2 regions of the Micromonospora sp. AMSO12t genome follow, and region 1 is predicted to be linked to the other one. Evidence: predicted binding sites of a transcription regulator. Region 1 holds the regulator's gene; the other holds the start of a gene.
What was found. The regulator HrcA, encoded in region 1, represses chaperone genes, less so after heat shock. The targets are predictions, from matches to a motif close to GGTTNGCACNCTCNNNNNGAGNGTGCNAACC.
Positions count from the first base shown of each region.

Region 2: groES (co-chaperone GroES) is a predicted target of HrcA. The motif match lies at 6,385-6,415, and genes of this name have one in related genera.

Region 1 is NZ_WAAS01000011.1:26,739-38,709, reverse strand. It holds gene F6X68_RS03150 (SDR family NAD(P)-dependent oxidoreductase) at 1-737, shown strand, start outside; gene ppk2 (polyphosphate kinase 2) at 812-1,720, shown strand; gene F6X68_RS03140 (ABC transporter permease subunit) at 1,914-2,879, opposite strand; gene F6X68_RS03135 (ABC transporter ATP-binding protein) at 2,893-3,837, opposite strand; gene F6X68_RS03130 (GntR family transcriptional regulator) at 3,867-4,256, opposite strand; gene F6X68_RS03125 (16S rRNA (uracil(1498)-N(3))-methyltransferase) at 4,524-5,258, opposite strand; gene dnaJ (molecular chaperone DnaJ) at 5,306-6,451, opposite strand; gene hrcA (heat-inducible transcriptional repressor HrcA) at 6,525-7,547, opposite strand; gene F6X68_RS03110 (DUF4870 domain-containing protein) at 7,790-8,488, shown strand; gene hemW (radical SAM family heme chaperone HemW) at 8,529-9,752, opposite strand; gene F6X68_RS03100 (enoyl-CoA hydratase-related protein) at 9,772-10,575, shown strand; gene F6X68_RS03095 (hypothetical protein) at 10,755-11,615, shown strand; gene F6X68_RS03090 (phytanoyl-CoA dioxygenase family protein) at 11,805-11,971, shown strand, end outside.
Region 2 is NZ_WAAS01000230.1:157-9,181, forward strand. It holds gene F6X68_RS25445 (ROK family protein) at 1-1,029, opposite strand, end outside; gene F6X68_RS25450 (sugar ABC transporter permease) at 1,056-2,315, opposite strand; gene F6X68_RS25455 (ATP-binding cassette domain-containing protein) at 2,312-3,136, opposite strand; gene F6X68_RS25460 (sugar ABC transporter substrate-binding protein) at 3,242-4,339, opposite strand; gene ybaK (Cys-tRNA(Pro) deacylase) at 4,533-5,012, opposite strand; gene F6X68_RS25470 (methyltransferase domain-containing protein) at 5,076-6,299, opposite strand; gene groES (co-chaperone GroES) at 6,549-6,863, shown strand; gene groL (chaperonin GroEL) at 6,934-8,580, shown strand; gene F6X68_RS25485 (WhiB family transcriptional regulator) at 8,763-9,025, opposite strand, start outside.

The DNA.
Region 1 (11,971 bases):
CGGGGGCCTCGCGCGGCATCGGGCGGGCGGTGGCGACCGCGTTCGCGGCAGGCGGCGACCGGGTGGCGATCCACCACCGGGACTCGGCGGAACTGGCCGAGGGGCTGCGCGCCGAACTGCCCGGCGAGGGGCACGTCGTGGTCCGCGCCGACCTCACCGACCCGGACGCCGTACGGGCCATGGTCGACGAGGCGGCCGGCCTGCTCGGCGGGCTCGACGTGCTGGTCAACAACGCCGGCGTGTACGGCGAGCGGGACGCCCCGCACCCGGTCTTCGGCGCCTCCTACGAGCAGTGGCGCGCGCAGTGGCGGCAGGTGCTGGAGACCAACCTGACCGGCGCGGGCAACGTCATCTGGTGCGCCGCGCAGCACATGCGCGACCGGGGCGGCCGGATCGTCAACGTCTCCTCCCGGGGTGCCTTCCGGGGCGAGCCGGAGCAGCCGGCGTACGGGGCGAGCAAGGCGGGGCTGAACGCGCTGGGACAGTCGCTGGCGGTGGCCCTCGCCCCGTACGGCATCACGATCGCGACGGTCGCCCCGGGCTTCGTGGAGACCGACATGACCACCGGACACCTGAGCGGGGAGCGGGGCGCCGCGATCCGGGCGCAGAGCCCGTTCAACCGGGTGGCCCGCCCCGAGGAGATCGCGGCCGCCGTGCACTGGCTCGCCTCACCGCAGGCGGAGTGGGCCTCCGGCACCATCGTCGACCTCAACGGCGCCTCCTACCTGCGCAGCTGACCGGCTTCGTTCCTCAACGAACTCCCAGCGTGGCGGGGGTGACGGTGGGCAGTGCCGGGGTAAGGGTTGCCGGCATGACGGACAGCGTGCTGGACCTCACCGACGACTACCAGGTGGTCGACGGTCACGACGACGATCCCGTACTGCTGCGCCCGGACGGCAGCCCGGTGGACACCTGGCGGGAGGACTACCCGTACGACGAGCGCATGGAGCGCACGGAGTACGACCACCACAAGCGGCTGCTCCAGATCGAGCTGCTGAAGCTCCAGGACTGGATCCGGGAGTCCGGTGAGCGGCTCGTGATCCTCTTCGAGGGGCGCGACGCGGCCGGCAAGGGCGGGACGATCAAGCGCTTCATGGAGCACCTCAATCCGCGCGGCGCGTCGGTGGTGGCCCTCGCCAAGCCGAACGAGCGGGAGTCCACCCAGTGGTACTTCCAGCGGTGGCTCGGGCACCTGCCGGCGGCCGGCGAGATCGTGCTGTTCGACCGGTCCTGGTACAACCGCGCCGGGGTGGAGCGGGTGATGGGCTTCTGCACCCGCAAGGAGTACCTCGAGTTCCTCCGCCAGGCCCCCGAACTGGAGAGGATGCTGGTGCGCTCGGGCATCCGCCTGGTCAAGTTCTGGTTCTCGGTGTCCCAGAACGAACAGCGCACCCGGTTCGCCGTCCGCCAGGTGGACCCGGTGCGGCAGTGGAAGCTCTCCGACATGGACATCGCCTCCCTCGACAAGTGGGACGAGTACACCGAGGCCAAGGAGGCGATGTTCTTCTACACCGACACCGCCGACGCACCGTGGACGGTGCTGAAGAGCAACGACAAGAAGCGGGCCCGGATCGAGGCGATGCGCCACGTACTGAGCCGCTTCGACTACTACGACAAGGACCACGAGGTGGTCGGCGTACCGGACCCGCTGATCATCGGCCCGGCCGGGCTGGACCTGGACCCGGAGGAGCAGACGGTGCACGTCTTTCCCAGGCTCTGACCCCCGCCGGACGCGCGCCCCGACCACGCTGGCCGAAATGCCCTGGCCAGCGACGGTCAAGGACGAGGCCCGCACCGCTGGTGACCGACCCGTCGGGCCGCGGCCTCCGGGCCGGAGGTCACCGTCGTCGCGGTCAGCCCACAGCAGGGTACGAAAGGATCTGTCCTGTATCGAATACAGGCTGGCTCACGATTCAGTGCAGCCGGAGTGTCCGGCGCACCGTGACGACGAGCAGGACGACAGCGCCGCCGACCAGCAGGAGGGCCTGGAGCGACTGGAACAACCAGAATCGACTGGCTGGATGGACGTCGAAGGCCGCCTGGTATCCCTTGGCGAGCAGGCAGTCTTGTTCGGCGAGTTCGGCCCGGCTCGACGACGGGTCGACGCCGGCGGCGGGTGGGCACACGCTGGACAGCGAGCCGTCCACCACCCGGCCGTCCGGGGCCACCCGCATCTCGGCGACGATGACGTCCCCGTTGGCGATGAGAGCGTCCCGGCTCACGCCGACCTGCCGGTCCGGCTTGGCGTAGAGGTCGTGACTGACGATGACCGCAGGGATGGCAACGGCGATCACCGCCACGGTGACCGCCATGGCCGGCACGGTGCGGCGCAGGATGGCGCTGGCGGCGGCGCCGACTGCGAATGCGAAGAGCCACCACGCGGCAGGCGCGAGGCCGACGATGTTGAACTTGCCGGGGTTGGTGAAGGAGGAGTCAGGGAAGGCACCCTCGAACACCGCGTTCCACCGACCGACCATCACCGCCAGGGCTGCCCCGGCGACCACGACGGCCACGCACAGCAGGCCGAGCTTGGCGAGGATCCAGCGTAGCGTCGTCACGGACTGGGTCCAGGCCATGCGGAACGTGCCGCGCTCCATCTCCCGAGCCACGAGGGGCGCGCCCCAGAAGGCACCGATCAGTGCCGGTCCCACCAGGGGCAGGTAGCCGAAGACCTGGTAGACGGCGTGGTAACGGTCGAACATCCCGCGGTTGAAGTCGTGACACACCGGCGACGATCCCGGGCAGCCGTCGGGAGCGTGGCCTGCCGCCCACGAGGTGGCTTCGAGGGCGGAGACCAGGAGTATCCCGCCGAGCAGAATCAACGCCCCGAACGTGACCAGCAGCTGGGCGCGGTGCTGACGGTAGGTCAGCCAGACCATCTTGCTCTCCTTCTCAGTTCGCCCGGACGATGTTGGGGCGGGGCAGCGCTGCGGCGTCGGGGTCACGCAGGTAGGTCAGGACGAGGTCCTCGAGGGACAGGGGACGTTCGGTCCACCGCTGGTCCGCAACGGCACCGGCGCCGCGGACCAGCATCGTGGCCTGCCGGCCGGTGCTGCTACGGGCGACGACGGGCAACTGGGCGGCCACCGCCTCGGCGCTGTCCGCCGGGCCGGTCAGTAGCCGGTGCTCGGAGAGCAGGTCGTCGATGTCCCCGCTGACCTGCACACGGCCGCCGTTGAGAACGACCAACCAGTCGCAGGTGCCCGCAAGGTCGGGCACCACGTGCGAGGAGAGCAGGACGGTCATGCCCGTCTCCGCCACGGCGGACATCAGGCTGCTCGTCACGTCGTGTCGGGCCAGGGGGTCCAGGTCGGCGAGCGGCTCGTCCAGCACCAGCAGGTCGGGCCGCTTGGCGATCGCCAGGGTGAGCGCCACCTGGGTCTGCTGGCCGCCGGAGAGCCTCGCCACCCGCCGGTCGAGCGGGATCCTCAACTCGTCGAGCCTGCCGCGGGCCAGGTCGTCGTCCCAGTTCGGATTCATCACCCGGCCGAACCGCATCATCTCCGCGACGGTGAAACCGTCGTAGAGAGGCTTCTCCTGGGCCAGGAACGCGATCCGGGACAGCGCGGCGCCGTCGCGTCCCACCGTCGTGCCGAAGACGCGGACCGACCCCCGAGTGGGTTGCAGCAATCCGACGATCATGTGGAGGAAGGTCGTCTTGCCCGCTCCGTTGGGGCCGACCAGCGCGGCGACCCGACCGGCCGGTACGGCCACCGAACACTCGCGCAGCGCCCAGGTACGGCGGTACTGCTTGCCGAGCCCGGTCGCCTCCAGCGCATTGCCCTCCCGTCGCGCATGGGCCGGATGCTCCTCCGGAGACCTGCCCAGTCCTGGCATGTTCACGACCACCGCATCCTCACTCGTCCTCACGCCGACCGCCGGAACGAATCCATCAACACCGACGCGAACAGCGCCTCCACGTCCTCCTGGTCCAGGCCGGCGCGGCGGGCCTGGCCGACCCAGGCGGACAGCTGGGCGGCGAGTCGGGCCTGCTCACCCGCGTCGGCGGTCCGCAGCGACCGACGGACGAACGTGCCCTGCCCCGGGCGGCCGATGGCGAGGCCCTCCCGCTCGAGCTCCCGGTATGCCTTGAGCACCGTGTTGGGGTTGATCGCCAACCGCGCCACCACCTCCTTGGCGGTGGGAAGCTTGTCGCCGGGTTGAAGAACCCCTAGCCGGAGCGCGTGTTTCACCTGGTGGACGAGCTGTAGATAGGTGGAGACCCCGGACCCACGATCCAGATGGAACTCGATCAACTCCGCCCCCTTTCACTATTTCAATAGTGAAAGGGTGAAGGCGTGAGGGGGCCCTGTCAAGCCACTCCGACGGATCGGCAGTGACTCGCCGCGATCACGCGGGCGTGACGCCGCCGCCGACCACCGGAATGCGCGACAGCCCTGGCACGATGGCGGTGCTGCGGCGCTGAGCCCCCGAGGCGTTCACGTCGCCGCCGCGAGCGGCCCGGCGCACGGGGATGAGCACAGCTCCGGAAGGAACCCGATGCGGCTGCGGCGTACCGACGGTCACCAGTGGCCGAGGCGGGTGGCCAGGACACTGAGGGCAGCCACCCCGGCGGTCGACGTACGCAGCACCGAGGGCCCCAGGCGCACCGGCCGGGCGCCGGCCTCGGCGAAGGCGGTCAGCTCGGCCGGGGCGATGCCGCCCTCCGGGCCGACGACCAGCACGATCTCACCGGCGGCGGGCAGCTCGACGGTGGTCAGCCGCTCCCGCGCCTCCTCGTGCAGGACGAACGTCGCGGCGGCGCCCGCGATCCGGCGGGCCACCGTCGCGGTGGACTCGTCGGGGGCGCCGGCCACCACCGGCAGCCACGACCGGCGGGCCTGCTTCGCCGCCTCGCGGGCCGTCGCCACCCACTTCTCCCGGGCCCGGGCGCCCCGGTCGCCGCGCCACTGCGCCACCGAGCGGGACGCCGCCCAGGGCACGATCTCGTCCACCCCGACCTCGGTCATCGCCTGCACGGCCAGCTCGCCCCGGTCGCCCTTGGCGATGCCCTGCACCACGACGAGCCGGGGGACGGCCGCGTCGACGTACCCCCGGGAGATGACGTCGAGTTCGAGGCTGCCCCGGCCGACGGCCGTGACCACCGCGGACGCGGTCCCGCCCCGGCCGTCGGCGAGCAGGAGTTCCTCGCCGACGCGCAGCCGTTGCACCGTGGCGGCGTGGTGCCCCTCGGGGCCGCCCAGGGTGAGCTGGTCGGCGGTGGGCAGCGACTCGACCAGGAACAGCGGCGCGGACACGACGATCAGGCTAGCCGCCCCGGCGGACGCCGGGGCGGTCAGGCCGCTCAGGCGTGGCCGTTGAAGGCGTCGCGCATCCGGGAGAAGAAGCCGCCCTGCTTGGTGAGCTCGGCGACCTCCTCGCCCCGGGTCTTGGCGAAGTCGCGCAGCATCTTCTCCTGGTCGGCGTCGAGCTTGGTGGGGGTGCGCACGTCGAGGTGGACGTAGAGGTCACCCCGGCCGGTGCCACGCAGGTGCGGCACACCCCGGGCGCGCAGCCGCAGCGTGCTGCCCGGCTGGGTGCCGGCCTTGACGTCGACCGTCTCCTCGCTGTCCAGCGTCTTGATGGTCAGCCGGGTGCCGAGGGCCGCCGCGGTCATCGGCACCGTGACGCGGCAGTGCAGGTCGTCGCCCTTGCGGGAGTAGACGTCGTGCGGCCGCTCGTGGATCTCCACGTAGAGGTCGCCGGCCGTGCCGCCGCCCGGGCCGACCTCACCCTGCTGGGCGAGGCGGATGCGCATGCCGTCCTCGACACCGGCCGGGATCTTGACGGTCAGCGAACGGCGGGTGCGGACGCGGCCGTCGCCGGCGCAGGTCGGGCACGGGTGCGGGATGGTGGTGCCGTAGCCCTGGCAGACCGTGCACGGCCGGGCGGAGACCACCTGGCCGAGGAAGGTGCGCTGCACGGACTGCACCTCGCCCCGGCCGGCGCACGCCTCACAGGTGGCCAGGTGGGTGCCGGCCGCCGTGCCGGCGCCGGAGCAGGTGGTGCAGAGCACGGCGGTGTCGACGGTGATCGGCGCCTCGACGCCGAACGCGGTCTCGTGCAGGTCCAGCTCCAGCCGCAGGATCGCGTCGGCGCCGGGCCGGGTACGCGGTCGCGGACCCCGCGAACCGCCGGCCGCGCCGCCGAAGAACGCGTCCATGATGTCCTGGAAGCCGACGAACGGTCCGGCGCCGCCGGGGCCGCCCGGGCCACCCGCACCCCCGCCCCCGGGGGCGAGCGGGTCACCGCCCAGGTCGACGATCTGCCGTTTCCGGTCGTCCGAGAGGACCTCGTACGCGGCGTTGATGTCCTTGAACTTCTCCTGGGCCTCCGGATCCGGATTCACGTCCGGGTGGAACTGCCGCGCCAGCTTGCGGTAGGCGCGCTTGATCTCGTCGTCGGAGGCTTCCCGGCTCACGCCGAGAATGCCGTAGTAGTCCCTGGCCACTGCGTTCCGTGTCCTCATGTTCGTCTCGCGTTGCGCCGGTCGGCGGCCGGAGCCGGCCGTCGGCCCTGACTGGTCAGTTCTGGGCCAGCAGCTCGCCCACGTAGCGTGCCACGGCCCGCACCGTGGCGATGGTGCCGGGGTAGTCCATCCGGGTCGGCCCCAGCACGCCGAGGCCGCCGACGCTGGTCGCGCCCGGCCCGTAGCCGGTGCTGACCACCGAGGCGGCGCGCAGGTTGTCGATCTCGTTCTCGTCGCCGATCAGCACCCGCGTCGTGCTCGGCTCCGCCTCGCCGATGAGCTTGAGCATGACGACCTCCTCCTCCAGCGCCTCCAGGATGGGGCGCAGGGAGCCCTGGAAGTCGAGCAGGCCGCCGCGGGTGAGGTTGGCCGTCCCGGCCAGCGCGATCCGCTCCTCGTGCCGCTCGATCAGCGTCTCCAGCAGCACGGTGGAGAGGGTGGTCATGGCCGGGCGCAGGTGGGGCACCGACTCCTCGACGAGCGCCTGCACCAGCGGCGGGGTCTCCGACAGCCGGGTGCCGACCAGCTTCTCGTTGACCAGCCGGCGCAGGTCCGTGACGTCGTCGGCGGGGATCGGCGCGGGCAGCTCGACCAGCCGCTGCTCGACCCGGCCGGTGTCGGCGATCATGACCAGCATCAGCCGGGTGGTGGAGATCGGCACCAGCTCCAGGTGACGCACCGAGGAACGGGCCAGGCTCGGGTACTGCACGACGGCGACCTGCCGGGTGAGTTGCGCCAGCAGCCGGACGGTGCGGTGCACCACGTCGTCGAGGTCGACGGCGCCGACCAGGAAACGCTCGATCGCCCGGCGCTCGGCCGGGCTGAGCGGCTTCACCCGGGACAGCCGGTCCACGAAGAGCCGGTAGCCCCGGTCGGTGGGCACCCGGCCGGCACTGGTGTGCGGCTGGCGGATGTAGCCCTCCTCCTCCAGCACGGCCATGTCGTTGCGGACGGTCGCCGGTGAGACCCCCAGCTGGTGCCGCTCGACAAGCGCCTTGCTGCCAACGGGCTCCTGCGTGGCGACGTAGTCCTCGACGATCGCGCGCAGCACGGCGAGCTTGCGGTCGTCGAGACCCATCCTCCCCACCTCCTGTCGCACGTCGGCCCCGGCACTCGGGGGGCCGGGGCGGGCTGCTGGCACTCGACTGTAGCGAGTGCCAGTCTACGTCGGCGGGGCCGCCCGCGCGATGATCGACCTGGGGTGATCAGTCCGATCGGCGACCGCGCGGGCCCACCCGACGCCCCCGTGGGGCCGGTGTTCCGGGCGTCCCGGCCGGTCGCGCTGGTGCCGCCTTGCCGGCTGCCCCTACCGTGACCTTCATGACTGAACCACCTCGCCCTCCCGGAGCGGGGGACCCCGGCTTCCCGCCGGACCCGACCGCCCCGTCGGGGGTTCCCGGCCCCGCCGGCTCCGGCGACCCCACCGCACCACTGTCCGGGGCACCGGGCCCGGGCAGCCATCCTCCACCCGGTGGCTATCCGCCGCCCACCGGTGACCAGCCGCCGTCGGGCGGCTACCCTCCGCCCGGCGACTACCCACCGCCCGGTGGCTACGGACCGCCCGGCGACTACCCGCCGCCCGGCGGCTACGGACCGCCCGGCGGCTACGGAGCGCCGGGGGCCGGCTATCCGGCCGGTGGCGGCTACGGGCCACCGACGGGCGGCTACGCCAGCAACGAGGACAAGAACTGGGCCCTGATCGCCCACTTCGGCGGCGCGGCCGGCGTGATCGTCGGCGGCGGCATGCTCGGCTGGCTGGCGCCGCTCATCGCGCTGATGGTCCGGGGGCAGCAGTCGCCGACCGCCCGGGCGCACGCCGCCGCGGCGCTGAACTTCCAGCTCACCTGGACGATCGTCGGGGTGCTGAGCTGGGTGGTCACGCTGATCACCTGCGGGGTGCTGTTCTTCGTCCCCATGCTCGTCTCGCTGGTGCCGCTGATCTTCGGCATCATCGGCGGGCTCAAGGCCAACGAGGGCGTGCTCTACCGCTACCCGCTGACCTACACCTTCACCAAGTGACCCGGGTCGGCCGCTCCCCCGGCCGGCCCCGGCACGCGGCTCAGGGCAGCAGGTCGCGGACGACCGCGTCGGCGAGCAGCCGGCCCCGCAGGGTCAGCACGGCCCGGCCGGCCGCGTGCTCGTCGGCGGCCAGCAGCCCGTCGGCGAGGGCCCGCGCGGCGCCGGCCCGACCGGCGTCGTCGAGGGCGTCCAGGGGCAGCCCGGAGGCGAGGCGCAGCCGGAGCATGACGTCCTCCATGTGCGCCTCGTCGGCCGTGAGCACCTCGCGGGCCAGGCCGGGCGACTCGCCGCCGGCGAGCCGCTTCGCGTACGTCGTGGGGTGCTTGACGTTCCACCAGCGCACGCCGCCGACGTGGCTGTGCGCCCCCGGGCCGAGGCCCCACCAGTCGGCGCCGGTCCAGTAGAGCAGGTTGTGCCGGCACCGGGCCGCCTCGTCGCGGGCCCAGTTCGACACCTCGTACCAGGAGAGGCCGGCCGCGCCGAGGGCGGCCTCCGCGGCGAGGTAGCGGTCCGCGGCGACGTCGTCGGAGGGGTACGGCAGCTCGCCGCGCCGCATCCGGGCGGCCAGCCGCGTGCCGTCCTCCACGATCAGGGCGTACGCGCTGACGTGGTCCACCCCGGCGGCGACGACCTGGTCGAGGGAGGCGGCGAAGTCCGCCTCGGTCTCCCCCGGCGTGCCGTAGATCAGGTCCAGGTTGACGTGGTCGAACCCGGCGTCGCGGGCCTCGCGGGCGGCGGCGACGGCCCGGCCGGCGCTGTGCGTGCGGTCGAGGATCGCCAGCACCCCCGGCGCGGCGGACTGCATGCCCAGCGAGATCCGGGTGTAGCCGGCGGCCCGCAGCGCCTTCAGCGACTCGGGCGTGACCGATTCCGGATTGGCCTCGGTGGTCACCTCGGCGCCGGGCGCGAGCCCCCAGGTGCGGTCGATGCCGTCGAGGATCCGCGCCAGGTCGTCGGCGGGGAGCAGGGTCGGGGTGCCGCCGCCGACGAAGACCGTGTCCACCCGGGGCGGGGGCGCGTCGCCCAGCACCCGGCGGGCGAGCGCCAGCTCGGCCAGCACGGTGTCGGCGTAGTCCTCCCGGCCCGCCCCGCCGCCCAGTTCGGCGGCCGTGTACGTGTTGAAGTCGCAGTAGCCGCAGCGGCTGGCGCAGAACGGCACGTGCACGTACACGCCGAAGCCGCGCGCGCCGACGGCTCGGGTGGCGGTGGCGGGCAGCGAGCCGTCGACGGGGACGGTTTCGCCTTCTGGAAGGACGCCGGGCATGGCCACTAGTGTGCCCGGCATGACCTCTCCAGACGTGCTCGTGCGGGTCGCCACGGCCCGTGGGGTGACCACCCTCACCCTGGACAGCCCGCACAATCGCAACGCGCTCTCCACGCCGCTGATGACCCAGCTGCTGGCCGGCCTCGCCGAGGCGGTCGCCGACGACGCCGTACGCGTGGTCGTGCTCGACCACGGGGGCCCGGTCTTCTGTTCCGGCGCCGACCTGAAGGAGACGGCCGCCGCGTACGCCAGCGGGAGCGTGCCGGCCGGGATGCTCGGCGACGTGCTCGCGGCGGTCTGGGAGTGCCCGAAGCCGGTGGTGGCGAAGGTGGCCGGCCCGGCCCGGGCGGGCGGCCTCGGTCTCATCGCGGCGGCCGACCTGGCGGTGTGCGCGCGGGAGGCGACGTTCGCCTTCACCGAGGTGCGGATCGGCGTGGTGCCGGCGGTCATCTCCGCGACCGTGCTGCCCCGCCTGCACCCCCGCGCGGCGGCCGAGCTCTACCTGACCGGCGACACCTTCGACGGCCGGCGGGCGGCCGAGATCGGCCTGGTCACCGTCGCCGTGCCGGCGGACGGACTGGACGCGGCGGTTGCGGGGTACTGCGACTCTCTGGTGCGGGGGGCACCGGGCGCGCTGGCCGGGGCGAAGCAGCTGTTGCGCCGGCCGCCCGCCACGGACCTGCGGGCGGAGATCGCCGACCTGTCCACCCTCTCGACCGGGTACTTCCTGTCGGAGGAGGGACGCGAGGGCGTCCTGGCGTTTCGGGAGAAGCGGCCGGCGCGCTGGGTGCCCGCCGACGGCGACGCGGGCGCCGACCGGTGACACCGGGCCGGGGCGGGGGTGTGGCCGCGCGGTGAGCGGGGACTGCGGGTTGCGTCCCGGCGGCCCGCCGGGGCGTCCGCCCGGCGGGCCGGTGCCACGCCCGGCGCTCTTGGAGAACCGGTCGGACGACCCGGAAGGCACCACGAGGGACGTACGCTTGTCGGACTGTCGATCAGGGGGTGTGGGTGCGTACTCGGGCAGTCGTGGCGGGCGGTGTCGTCCTCGTCGTCCTCGTCGCGGTCGGGATCTGGATCGTCATCCGGCAGATGGGCGGGCAGCTGCGCCTTCCCCTGGCCAGCCGGACCTGCACGGTGCAGGCGGACGGCCGGGTGGCGCTGGACCCCGACCAGATGGCCAACGCGGCGACGATCGCGGCCATCGGCATCCAGCGGAAGATGCCCGAGCGGGCCGTCGTCGTGGCGCTGGCCACCGCCTACCAGGAATCCGGCCTGCGCAACCTCGCGGGCGGCGACCGCGACTCGGTCGGGCTGTTCCAGCAGCGCCCCAGCCAGGGGTGGGGCACCCCGGAGCAGATCCGCGACCCCCGCTACGCGGCCAGGAAGTTCTACGCCGGGCTGAAGAAGGTGCGCGGCTGGGAGCAGATGCGGGTCACCGACGCGGCGCAGAAGGTGCAGCGCTCGGCCTTCCCGGAGGCGTACGAGAAGTGGGCCGACGAGTCCGAGGTGCTGACCCGGGCCCTGGTCGGGCACGCCACCGGCGCGGTCGCCTGCACGGTGGGCCGCGACCCGGCGATGCGCGGCGAGGCCGCGGCGACCGCGCTGACCCGCGGCCTGTCGTTGGACTGGGGCCTGGCCGGCGCGACCACCGCGGCGGACCTGACGGGCCTGACGGTCCCGGCCGCCGACGAGCTGCGGGGCTGGCGGTACGCGCACTGGCTGGTCTCGCACGCCCAGGACCACGGCGTGAAGCGGGTGCGCTTCGGCGACCTGGAGTGGACGGCCCGCGACGGCACCTGGAACCGGACCGACGACACGCCGGCCACCGGGCGGGTCGTCGCGGAGGTCTTCGCCGAGGCGTAGTGGCCCCCGATCTCCTTACCGGCAGTCACCGCATAAACCGGCATTACCGGCGATAACTCTCGCCACGCCACCCGGCTCTGACAGATCGTCACCGCGCCGCTCCCCACAGTCCGGACAACGGTCGCATATCGTGCTGGGCAGTACCCCGCCCCGAAACCAGCGGGTTACGATCGGCGGCCTGTGCCAGCAATGGTTTCGCCTCATGGGGAGGGGTACGTCGAAGTGTTCGACTACGGCGACCGGACCGGTTACGAACCGATCAGTGACACCGACCGCAAGGAGTTCCACGAGCAGGGCTTCCTCCTGCTGCGCAACGTCCTGACGGAGGACCACCGGGCGGCGCTGGAGGCGGCGGT
Region 2 (9,025 bases), on a different contig from region 1:
GGCCGCCGCCGCGAGGTAGAGGTCCCGCATGCCGCCGCCGAAGATGACCATCTCCGGGTTGAAGATGTTCACCAGGTTGGCGACCCCGAAGCCGAGCCAGTCGCCGGCCTGGCGTACCGCCGTCTGCGCCCGCAGGTCGCCACGGTCGGCGGCGTCGAAGACGGCCAGCAGCGCGTCGCGGCCCCGCGCGTCGGAGCGGCCGGCCGCGCGCAGCAGCGCGTGCTCGCCGATCTCGGTCTCCCAGCAGCCCCGGGAGCCGCACTCGCAGGGCGCGCCGTCGCGGACGACCACCATGTGGCCGACCTCGCCGCCGTAGCCGCCGTGCCCGGTCAGCCGCCGCCCACCGGCGATGATGCCGGCGCCGACGCCCACGTCCCCGTACAGGTAGATGACGTTGTCACAGCCGGCCGCCGCGCCCCGGGCGTGCTCGGCGAAGGCCGCCACGTCGGCCACGTTGCCGACCGTGACCGGCACGTCGCAGCCCAGCTCGGCGCCGAGCGCCGCGCCGATCGGCTCGTCCACCCATCCGGTGGTCGGGCCCAGCCGGACCAGCCCGTCGTCGCGGCGGACCATGCCGCAGACCGCGACGCCCGCGCCGACGCAGACGGCGTCCGCCGGCGCGCTCTGCTGCATGTCCTTGACCGCCCCGGCCAGCAGCGGGGCGGCCTCCGCGGCGGTCAGACCCCGGGGGCGGTCCAGCTCCCGGCGGTCGAGCACCGCGCCGCCGAGACCGATCCGCGCGGCGCGCAGCCGGTCCACCTCGATGCTGTACGCGTACGCGTGCACCCGGTCCGACTCGGGCCGGACGACCAGCGACGGTCGCCCGGCCCGACCGGTCTCCTTCGGCGTCCCCTCGCTGACCAGCCCGGCGCCGGCCAGGTCGGCGGTCAGCGCGCCGATGGTGCTGCGGTTGAGCCCCAGCGTGGTGGTGAGCTCGGCACGGGTGGTGGCCCCGTGCACGTGCACGTACCGCAGCAACGCGCCCAGGTTCTGCCGGCGGATCTCGTCCTGGCTCGGTCCTGCGCGCATCGCCGTCGTCACTTCCGGTGCCGCGGTCAGCGGTTGCCGGTGGCGGTGGAACGCCGGCGGGAGAACGCGTCCACGCTCGCGGCGAGCAGCAGCACCACGCCGGTGACCACGTACTTCACCCCCGAGCTGTATCCCATCAGGCCCATCCCGTTGTCGATGACCGCGACGACCGCGCCACCGAGGACGGCGTCCAGCACCCGGCCCTTGCCGCCGAAGAGGCTGGTGCCTCCGATGACGGCCGCGCCGACCGCGTAGAGCAGTACATCACTGCCGCCTGTGTTGGGGTCCACCGAGTTGGCCCGGCTGGCGGCGACGATGCCGCCGACGGCCGCCATCGAGGAGCAGATCACGAAGACCGAGATGCGGATGCGGTCCACGTTGATGCCGGCGCGGCGCGCCGCCTCCTTGTTGCCGCCCACCGCGTAGACGTGCCGGCCGTAGCTGGTGCGCTGGAGCACGAAGGTCCAGAAGACCAGCAGCACCGCGATGATCGGCACCACGATCGGCACGCCCTTGAGCGAGCTGATCACGACGTTGCGGCTGCGCTCCAGGTTGAGGATGAAGACCGCGACGCCGAGGACGAGCGCCAGCCCGCCGATGCGGGCGAAGACCACCGCGATCGGGTCGGTGACCAGACCCCGGGCGACCCGCGTACGGTGCCGGAGCAGTTGCACGGCCGCGTAGCCGGCGACCGCCACCGCGGCCAGCAGCCAGCCCAGGACGGGCGGGAGGTTGCGGTTGGCGATGGCCACCAGCACCTCGTCGCGCACCGAGATGTTGGCGCCCTCCTCCATCAGCATCAGCACGATGCCCTGGAAGGCGAGGAACCCGGCGAGGGTCACCACGAACGACGGGATGCCGATCTTCGCGACGAGGAAGCCGAGGGTGGTGCCGATCGCCACGCCGGTGACGATCGCGGCGATCACGGCCACGTACCACGGGTAGCCGAGCACGGTGACCACGTTGGCGAGGATGGCGGCGCAGACGCCGCTGGCGAAGCCGGCGGAGAGGTCGATCTCGCCGAGCAGCAGGACGAAGACCAGCCCCATGGCGATCAGCGTGACCGCGGCGCCCTGGGTGAACAGGTTGGCGAAGTTGCCGGCGCTGAGGAACGTCGGCTGCATGATCGAGAAGACCGTGCAGAGCACGACCAGGCCGAGTACGGCGGGCAGCGCCCCGATGTCGCCGCCACGGACCCGACCGACGTAGTTGCGGACGTGGCTGGCGAGGGTGGCCGGCGGTGTGACGGCCGCCGGGCCGTCCTTGTGCACGACGGTGGTGGTCATCGGACGCCTCCTGAGTTGCTGCCGGCCGGCCCTGCGCCGTTCCCGTTGCCGCCGTTGGTCGGCTCGGCGGCGAGCCCGAGCCCGCCGGAGCGACCGGCGGTGATCAGCTCGACCACCTGCGAGTGGGTGATGTCGGTGGTCTTCACCTGGGCGACCATCTGGCCGAGGTAGAGCGCGGCGATCCGGTCGGAGACGGCGAAGACGTCGTTCATGTTGTGCGAGATGAGCACCACGGCGAGGCCGTTGTCGGCGAGCCGGCGGACCAGTTCGAGCACCTGGGCGGTCTGCGCGACGCCCAGCGCGGCGGTCGGCTCGTCGAGGATGACGAGCTTGCTGTTCCAGAGCACGGCCTTGGCGATCGCGACGGTCTGGCGCTGGCCGCCGGAGAGGCTGGAGACGTGCTGCCGCAGCGACTTCACGGTCCGTACGCTGAGCCCGGCGAGGGTGTCGGCGGCCATCTGCTCCATGGTCGGCTCGTCGAGCACGATGCCGCTGCGCTTCTCCCGGCCGAGGAACATGTTCTGCACGATGTCGAGGTTGTCGCAGAGCGCGAGGTCCTGGTAGACGACCTCGATGCCGAGCGCGGCGGCGTCGCGGGGGCTGTTGATGGTCACCGGTCGGCCGTCGAAGCGGAACTCGCCGGCGTCGGTGGGGTGGATGCCGCTGATGCACTTGACGAGGGTCGACTTGCCGGCGCCGTTGTCGCCGACCAGCGCGGTCACCTCGCCCGGGTGGGCGGTGAAGGCGACGTCGCGCAGGACCTGGACGGGACCGAAGCTCTTGTCGATCCCGCGTAGTTCCAGCAGGGGGGTTGCGGACACGGGGGCTCCTTCAGGTGGAGGGGAGGTCTCGGATCCCGTCCGGCGCGAACCGCCGCCCGGCACAGGGTCCGTGCCGGGCGGCGTGCGCGTGGAATCGGGTACGGGTCAGCTGATGCCGGCGTCGGCGCAGAGCTTGGCGTACGCCCCGGCGCAGACCTCGTCCTTGGTGACGAAGCCGTCGGCGATGACGTCCTTGACGTTCTCCTTGAAGATCAGCTTCGGGGTCAGCAGGACCGACGGGACGTCCCGGCCGCCCTCCGGGTCCTTGACCGTCTGGCCGGTCTCCTTCTTCTCACCCTTGGCGACCGCGATGGCCAGGTCCGAGGCGGCCTTCGCCTCCTCCTTGATCGCCTTGTAGACGGTCATGCACTGGTCGCCGGAGAGGATGTTCTGCAGGCCTTGCGGGGTGGCGTCCTGGCCGGTCACCGGGACCTTGCCGTTGAGCTTGTTCTTCTTCAGCACCGAGATGGCCGCGTTGCCGAGGCCGTCGTTGGCGGCGAGCACGCCGTCGATCTTGCCCCGCTGCTGGGTCAGCATCTGCTCGAAGATCGTGGCCGCCTGGGTGTTGTCCCACTCCGGCACGTTCTGGTCCGGGCCCTTGGTGTACTCCTTCGAGTCGAACTTCGGCTTGAGCACCGAGTCGTACCCGTTCTTGAACAGGGTGGCGTTGTTGTCGGTGGGGGAGCCGTTGAGGTACGCCACCACCGGGTTCTTGGCGCCCTTGTCGGTCAGGCACTTGCTCAGGCCCTCGCCCTGGAGCTTGCCGACGACCTCGTTGTCGAAGCTGACGTAGTAGGTGGCCGAGCCGCCCAGCGTGAGCCGGTCGTAGTCGATGGTCGCCACGCCCTGGGACTTCGCCTTGTCGAGGACGGCCTTGCCGGTGCCGGAGTCCAGGTTGACGATCATCAGGGCGGTCACGCCGTTGGTGATCATCTGGTCGGCGATGGTCTGGAACGCCGTCTTGTCGCCCTGGGCGTTCTGGATGTCGAAGTCGACGCCGGCCGCCTGGAACGCCTCCGTCAGGAACTTTCGGTCCGCGCCCTCCCAGCGGGCGGAGGACTTGCTGTCCGGAAGGATCACGCCGATCTTCGGCTTCTTCTCGGTGGAGCCGCCGGCATCGGAACCGGAGTCGTCGCCGCAGGCGGTCAGGCCGCCGGCGGCCAGCAGGCCCACAGCGGCGAAGGTGAGGAAGCCCTTGCGCATCAGCAGGGTCCTTTCGGGGGTGGGGGATGATGTTGGTTTGTTGTGTCCGGCAACGTATTCCGGTTCGCGCCGTGGGCACAAGAGCGCCGAGGTGGCGAGTTTGTTGTCGGCAGTAACAATTCAGCAACGTCCCTGACACCCGGCCGTCGTCCATCGGGGAGCGCTCTCTCGTGGCTGACGGGAGCGGCGCAGCTCAGCGGGCCGACAGCGGGGCCGTGACCGCCCCGGTGAGGGCGACGAGATCCTTCGGGGCGAGCTGGAGCTGAAGCCCGCGCCGGCCCGCCGAGACGTAGACGGTGGGATGGTCGAGCGCCGACGAGTCGAGCACCGTGGGCAGCCGCCGGCGCTGGCCGAGCGGGCTGATCCCGCCGCGCACGTAGCCGGTGGCCCGTTCGGCGACCGCCCGGTCGGCCATGGCGGCCCGCTTGCCGCCGACCGCCGCCGCGAGCGCCTTGAGGTCCAGCTCGCCGGTGACCGGCACGACCGCCACCGTCAGCGCGCCGTCGACCTCGGCGACCAGCGACTTGAAGACCCGCTCCGGCGGCACCCCCAGGGCCGCCGCGACCAGCGCGCCGTAGTGGGGCGCGTCCGGGGAGACGTCGTACGGATGGGTGCTGTGGGCGATCTTCCGCTTCGTCAGCAGCGCGGTCGCCGGAGTGCCCTGTCCCGCCATGACGGCCAAGCTAACCCGGCCCCGTACGACCCGCGAGCCGAAAAGGCCGGACGCCCCCGCGCGCTACCCGACCGGCCGGCAGACCAGCACCGTCGGCGCCCCGGCGACCCGGGTCAGCACCAGGCTGGCCGCCTCGCCCCCGGTCAGCCGCAGGTCCCGGCGGAGCTTCTCCGGCTCCAGGGCGGACCCGCGCTTGAGGATCTCCACCCGCCCGACCCGGCGCTCCCGCAGCAGCGCCCGCAGCCGCTTGAGCGAGAACGGCAGCACGTCGGTGACCTCCAGGCAGCGGGCGAACGGCGTCGGCGTCGGCGCGTCCGCGTAGAGGTAGGCGATGCTCGGGTCGGCCAGCGTCGCGCCCAGCGTCTCGGCCAGCTCCGCGACCAGGTGCGCGCGGACCACCGCCGGGTCGGGGTCGTACAGGAAGCGGCGCGCCGGGCCGACCGGTGCTTCGGCGTCCCCGGAGCCCGTCAACTGCCAGCAGGGGACCCTTCCGCTGCCGGAGGCGTCGACAGGGGGCCCTTCCTTGCCGTGCAGCCGGGTGGCGCGGCGGGGGACCTGCGCCAGCTCGCCGCACCACAGGGCCGCCTCGACCAGGTCGCCGTCGACGCTCACCCACTCCGCCTCGGCGCTCGCCGGGACCAGCGCGTGGTCGATGCCGGGCGCCACCTTCACGACGGTGTGCGGCACCCGCTCCGCCAGCCCGACGACGAAGTCCCAGGGCGGCGAGTAGGCGTTCGGGTCGAAGATCCGCCGCCCGGTGCCCGCCTTCCGGCGCGCCGGGTCGCAGAACACCCCGTCGACCCGGTCCACGTCGAACGCCGTGGCGTCGCCACACTCCACCGTGAACAGCTCGGCCAGCCCGGCCGCCTCGGCGTTCGCGGCGGCCATCGCGGCGGTCAGCGGGTCGGCCTCCACGCCGTACACCCGGATGCCGGCGCGGGCGGCGGCGAGCGCGTCCGCGCCGAGGCCGCAGCCGAGGTCGGCGAGGACGCGCACCCCGGCGGCCCGCAGCCGCTCGGCCCGCCGTGCCGCGACGACGCCCCGCGTGGCCTGCTCCAGCCCGGCCCGGGTGAGGAACATCCCGGCCGCCGCCGGCCCGAACTTGCCGACTGCCCGGCGGCGCAGCTCGGCCTGGGTGAGGGCGGCCGACGCCAGGTCGGCCGGCAGCCCCGTAGAGCGGAGCGCGGCCGCCGCGGTCAGCGGATCACCGCCGGCCACCCGCGCGGCGGCGGCGAGCGCGGCCGACCCCTCGGGCGTACGCAGGGCGGCGAGTTGGTCGAGATCCACCCGTTCATTGTGGTCGGCGGACCCGACGCGCCGGCCGGCGGGTTGGCACTCTCCTTGACGGAGTGCTAGCCGAGGAATAACCTGCGATTAGCACTCTCACCCCGAGGGTGCCAGCTTCCGGGCCCCATGGTCCGGCTGCTGAACGCCAGGCGGACCGGCACCCGCGACGACGGCCCCGCCCGGTGGCATGTGGCAGATTGACGCTGGTCGGCATGCCGGCCGGTAACGAAACCAAGTACCCGGGAGGGTATGCCCGTGACTACCGCGACCAAGGTTGCGATCAAGCCGCTCGAGGACCGCATCGTGGTCCAGGCGAACGAGGCCGAGACCACCACCGCCTCCGGCATCGTGATCCCCGACACCGCCAAGGAGAAGCCGCAGGAGGGCACCGTCCTCGCTGTCGGCCCGGGCCGGATCGACGACAAGGGCAACCGCGTGCCGGTCGACGTGAAGGTCGGCGACACCGTCCTCTACTCGAAGTACGGCGGCACCGAGGTCAAGTACGCCGGCGAGGAGTACCTGGTGCTCTCCGCCCGCGACGTCCTCGCGGTCATCGAGAAGTAAGCAACCGATCAGTGTCGTCGCCCCGGTCCGGCTCGCCGGGCCGGGGCGACGTCGCTTCGAAGGGACATTCATGGCGAAGATCCTGAGCTTCTCGGACGACGCCCGGCACCTGCTCGAGCACGGTGTCAACGCCCTCGCGGACGCGGTCAAGGTCACCCTCGGCCCGCGCGGGCGCAACGTCGTCCTGGACAAGAAGTTCGGTGTGCCCACGATCACCAACGACGGCGTGACCATCGCCAAGGAGATCGAGCTCACCAACCCCTACGAGAACCTCGGTGCGCAGCTGGTCAAGGAGGTGGCGACCAAGACCAACGACGTCGCCGGCGACGGGACCACCACCGCCACCGTGCTGGCCCAGGCGATGGTCCGCGAGGGCCTGCGCAACGTCACGGCCGGCGCCAACCCGGCCGGCCTCAAGCGGGGCATCGACGCGGCGGCCGCCAAGGTCTCCGAGGCGCTGCTCGGCCGCGCGGTCGAGGTCGCCGACAAGAAGTCGATCGCGCACGTCGCGACGATCTCCGCGCAGGACGCCACGATCGGCGAGCTGATCGCCGAGGCGATGGAGAGGGTCGGCCGCGACGGTGTCATCACCGTCGAGGAGGGCTCCGCCCTGCACACCGAGCTGGACGTGACCGAGGGTCTCCAGTTCGACAAGGGCTTCATCTCGCCCAACTTCGTCACCGACATGGAGTCGCAGGAGTCGGTCCTGGAGGACCCGTACATCCTGATCACGACCCAGAAGATCTCGGCGATCGAGGAGCTGCTGCCGCTGCTGGAGAAGGTCCTCCAGAACAGCAAGCCGCTGCTGATCATCGCCGAGGACGTCGACGGCCAGGCGCTGTCGACGCTGGTGGTCAACTCGATCCGCAAGACCCTCAAGGTCTGCGCGGTCAAGGCCCCCGGCTTCGGTGACCGGCGCAAGGCGATGCTCCAGGACATGGCGATCCTCACCGGCGCCGAGCTGGTCGCGCCCGAGCTGGGCTACAAGCTCGACCAGGTGGGCCTGGAGGTGCTCGGCACCGCCCGGCGCGTGGTGGTCGACAAGGAGAACACGACGGTCGTCGACGGCGGCGGCAAGTCGAGCGAGGTCGCCGACCGGGTCGCGCAGATCCGCAAGGAGATCGAGGCCTCGGACTCCGACTGGGACCGGGAGAAGCTCGCCGAGCGGCTGGCCAAGCTGTCCGGCGGCATCGCGGTCATCAAGGTCGGCGCCGCGACCGAGGTCGAGATGAAGGAGCGCAAGCACCGCATCGAGGACGCGATCGCCGCCACCAAGGCCGCGGTCGAGGAGGGCACCGTCCCCGGCGGCGGCGCCGCCCTGGTGCAGATCCTGCCGGCGCTCGACGACGACCTCGGCTTCACCGGGGACGAGAAGGTCGGCGTCTCGATCGTGCGCAAGTCGCTGGTCGAGCCGCTGCGCTGGATCGCCCAGAACGCCGGCCACGACGGCTACGTCGTGGTGCAGAAGGTCGCCGGCAAGGAGTGGGGCCACGGCCTCGACGCCGCCACCGGCGAGTACGTCGACCTGGCGAAGTCCGGCATCGTCGACCCGGTGAAGGTGACCCGCAACGCGGTCACCAACGCGGCGTCGATCGCCGGCCTGCTGCTCACCACGGAGAGCCTCGTGGTGGAGAAGCCGGAGAAGGCCGAGCCGGCCGCCGCCGGTGGGCACGGCCACAGCCACGGCCACGGCCACCAGCACGGCCCGGGCTTCTGACCCTCGCCGTACGCCCAGTCGGGGCGCACCGTCCGTGTGGCGGTGCGCCCCGACGCCTTTCAGCGGGCCGGGGGCGTGACCGTCGGCCGGCCGGTGCCTCGTGAACCCGGGCGGGAACGCCGCGACGCCGCGTCCCCGGCGGGGACGCGGCGTCGGTGTGGTCTATCGCGGAGGTTGCCGGCTCAGGCGATCTTGCGCTGGGCGGGGACGGTCGACCGGTGCGGCTGGCCCAGGCGGGCCTCCAGCCGGGCCACGTCGACCCGGCTCTGCCGGCGGTCGGCCAGGTCCTCCCAGCCGACGGCGAGCAACCGCAGCCGCTCCGACTCGCTGAAGCCGCCCCAGACGCCGTACGGCTCGCGTACGGCGAGGGCGTGGGCGGCGCACTCGGCCCGTACCGGGCAGGCGCGGCAGACGGCCTTCGCGCCGGACTCCCGGCGCAGGCGGG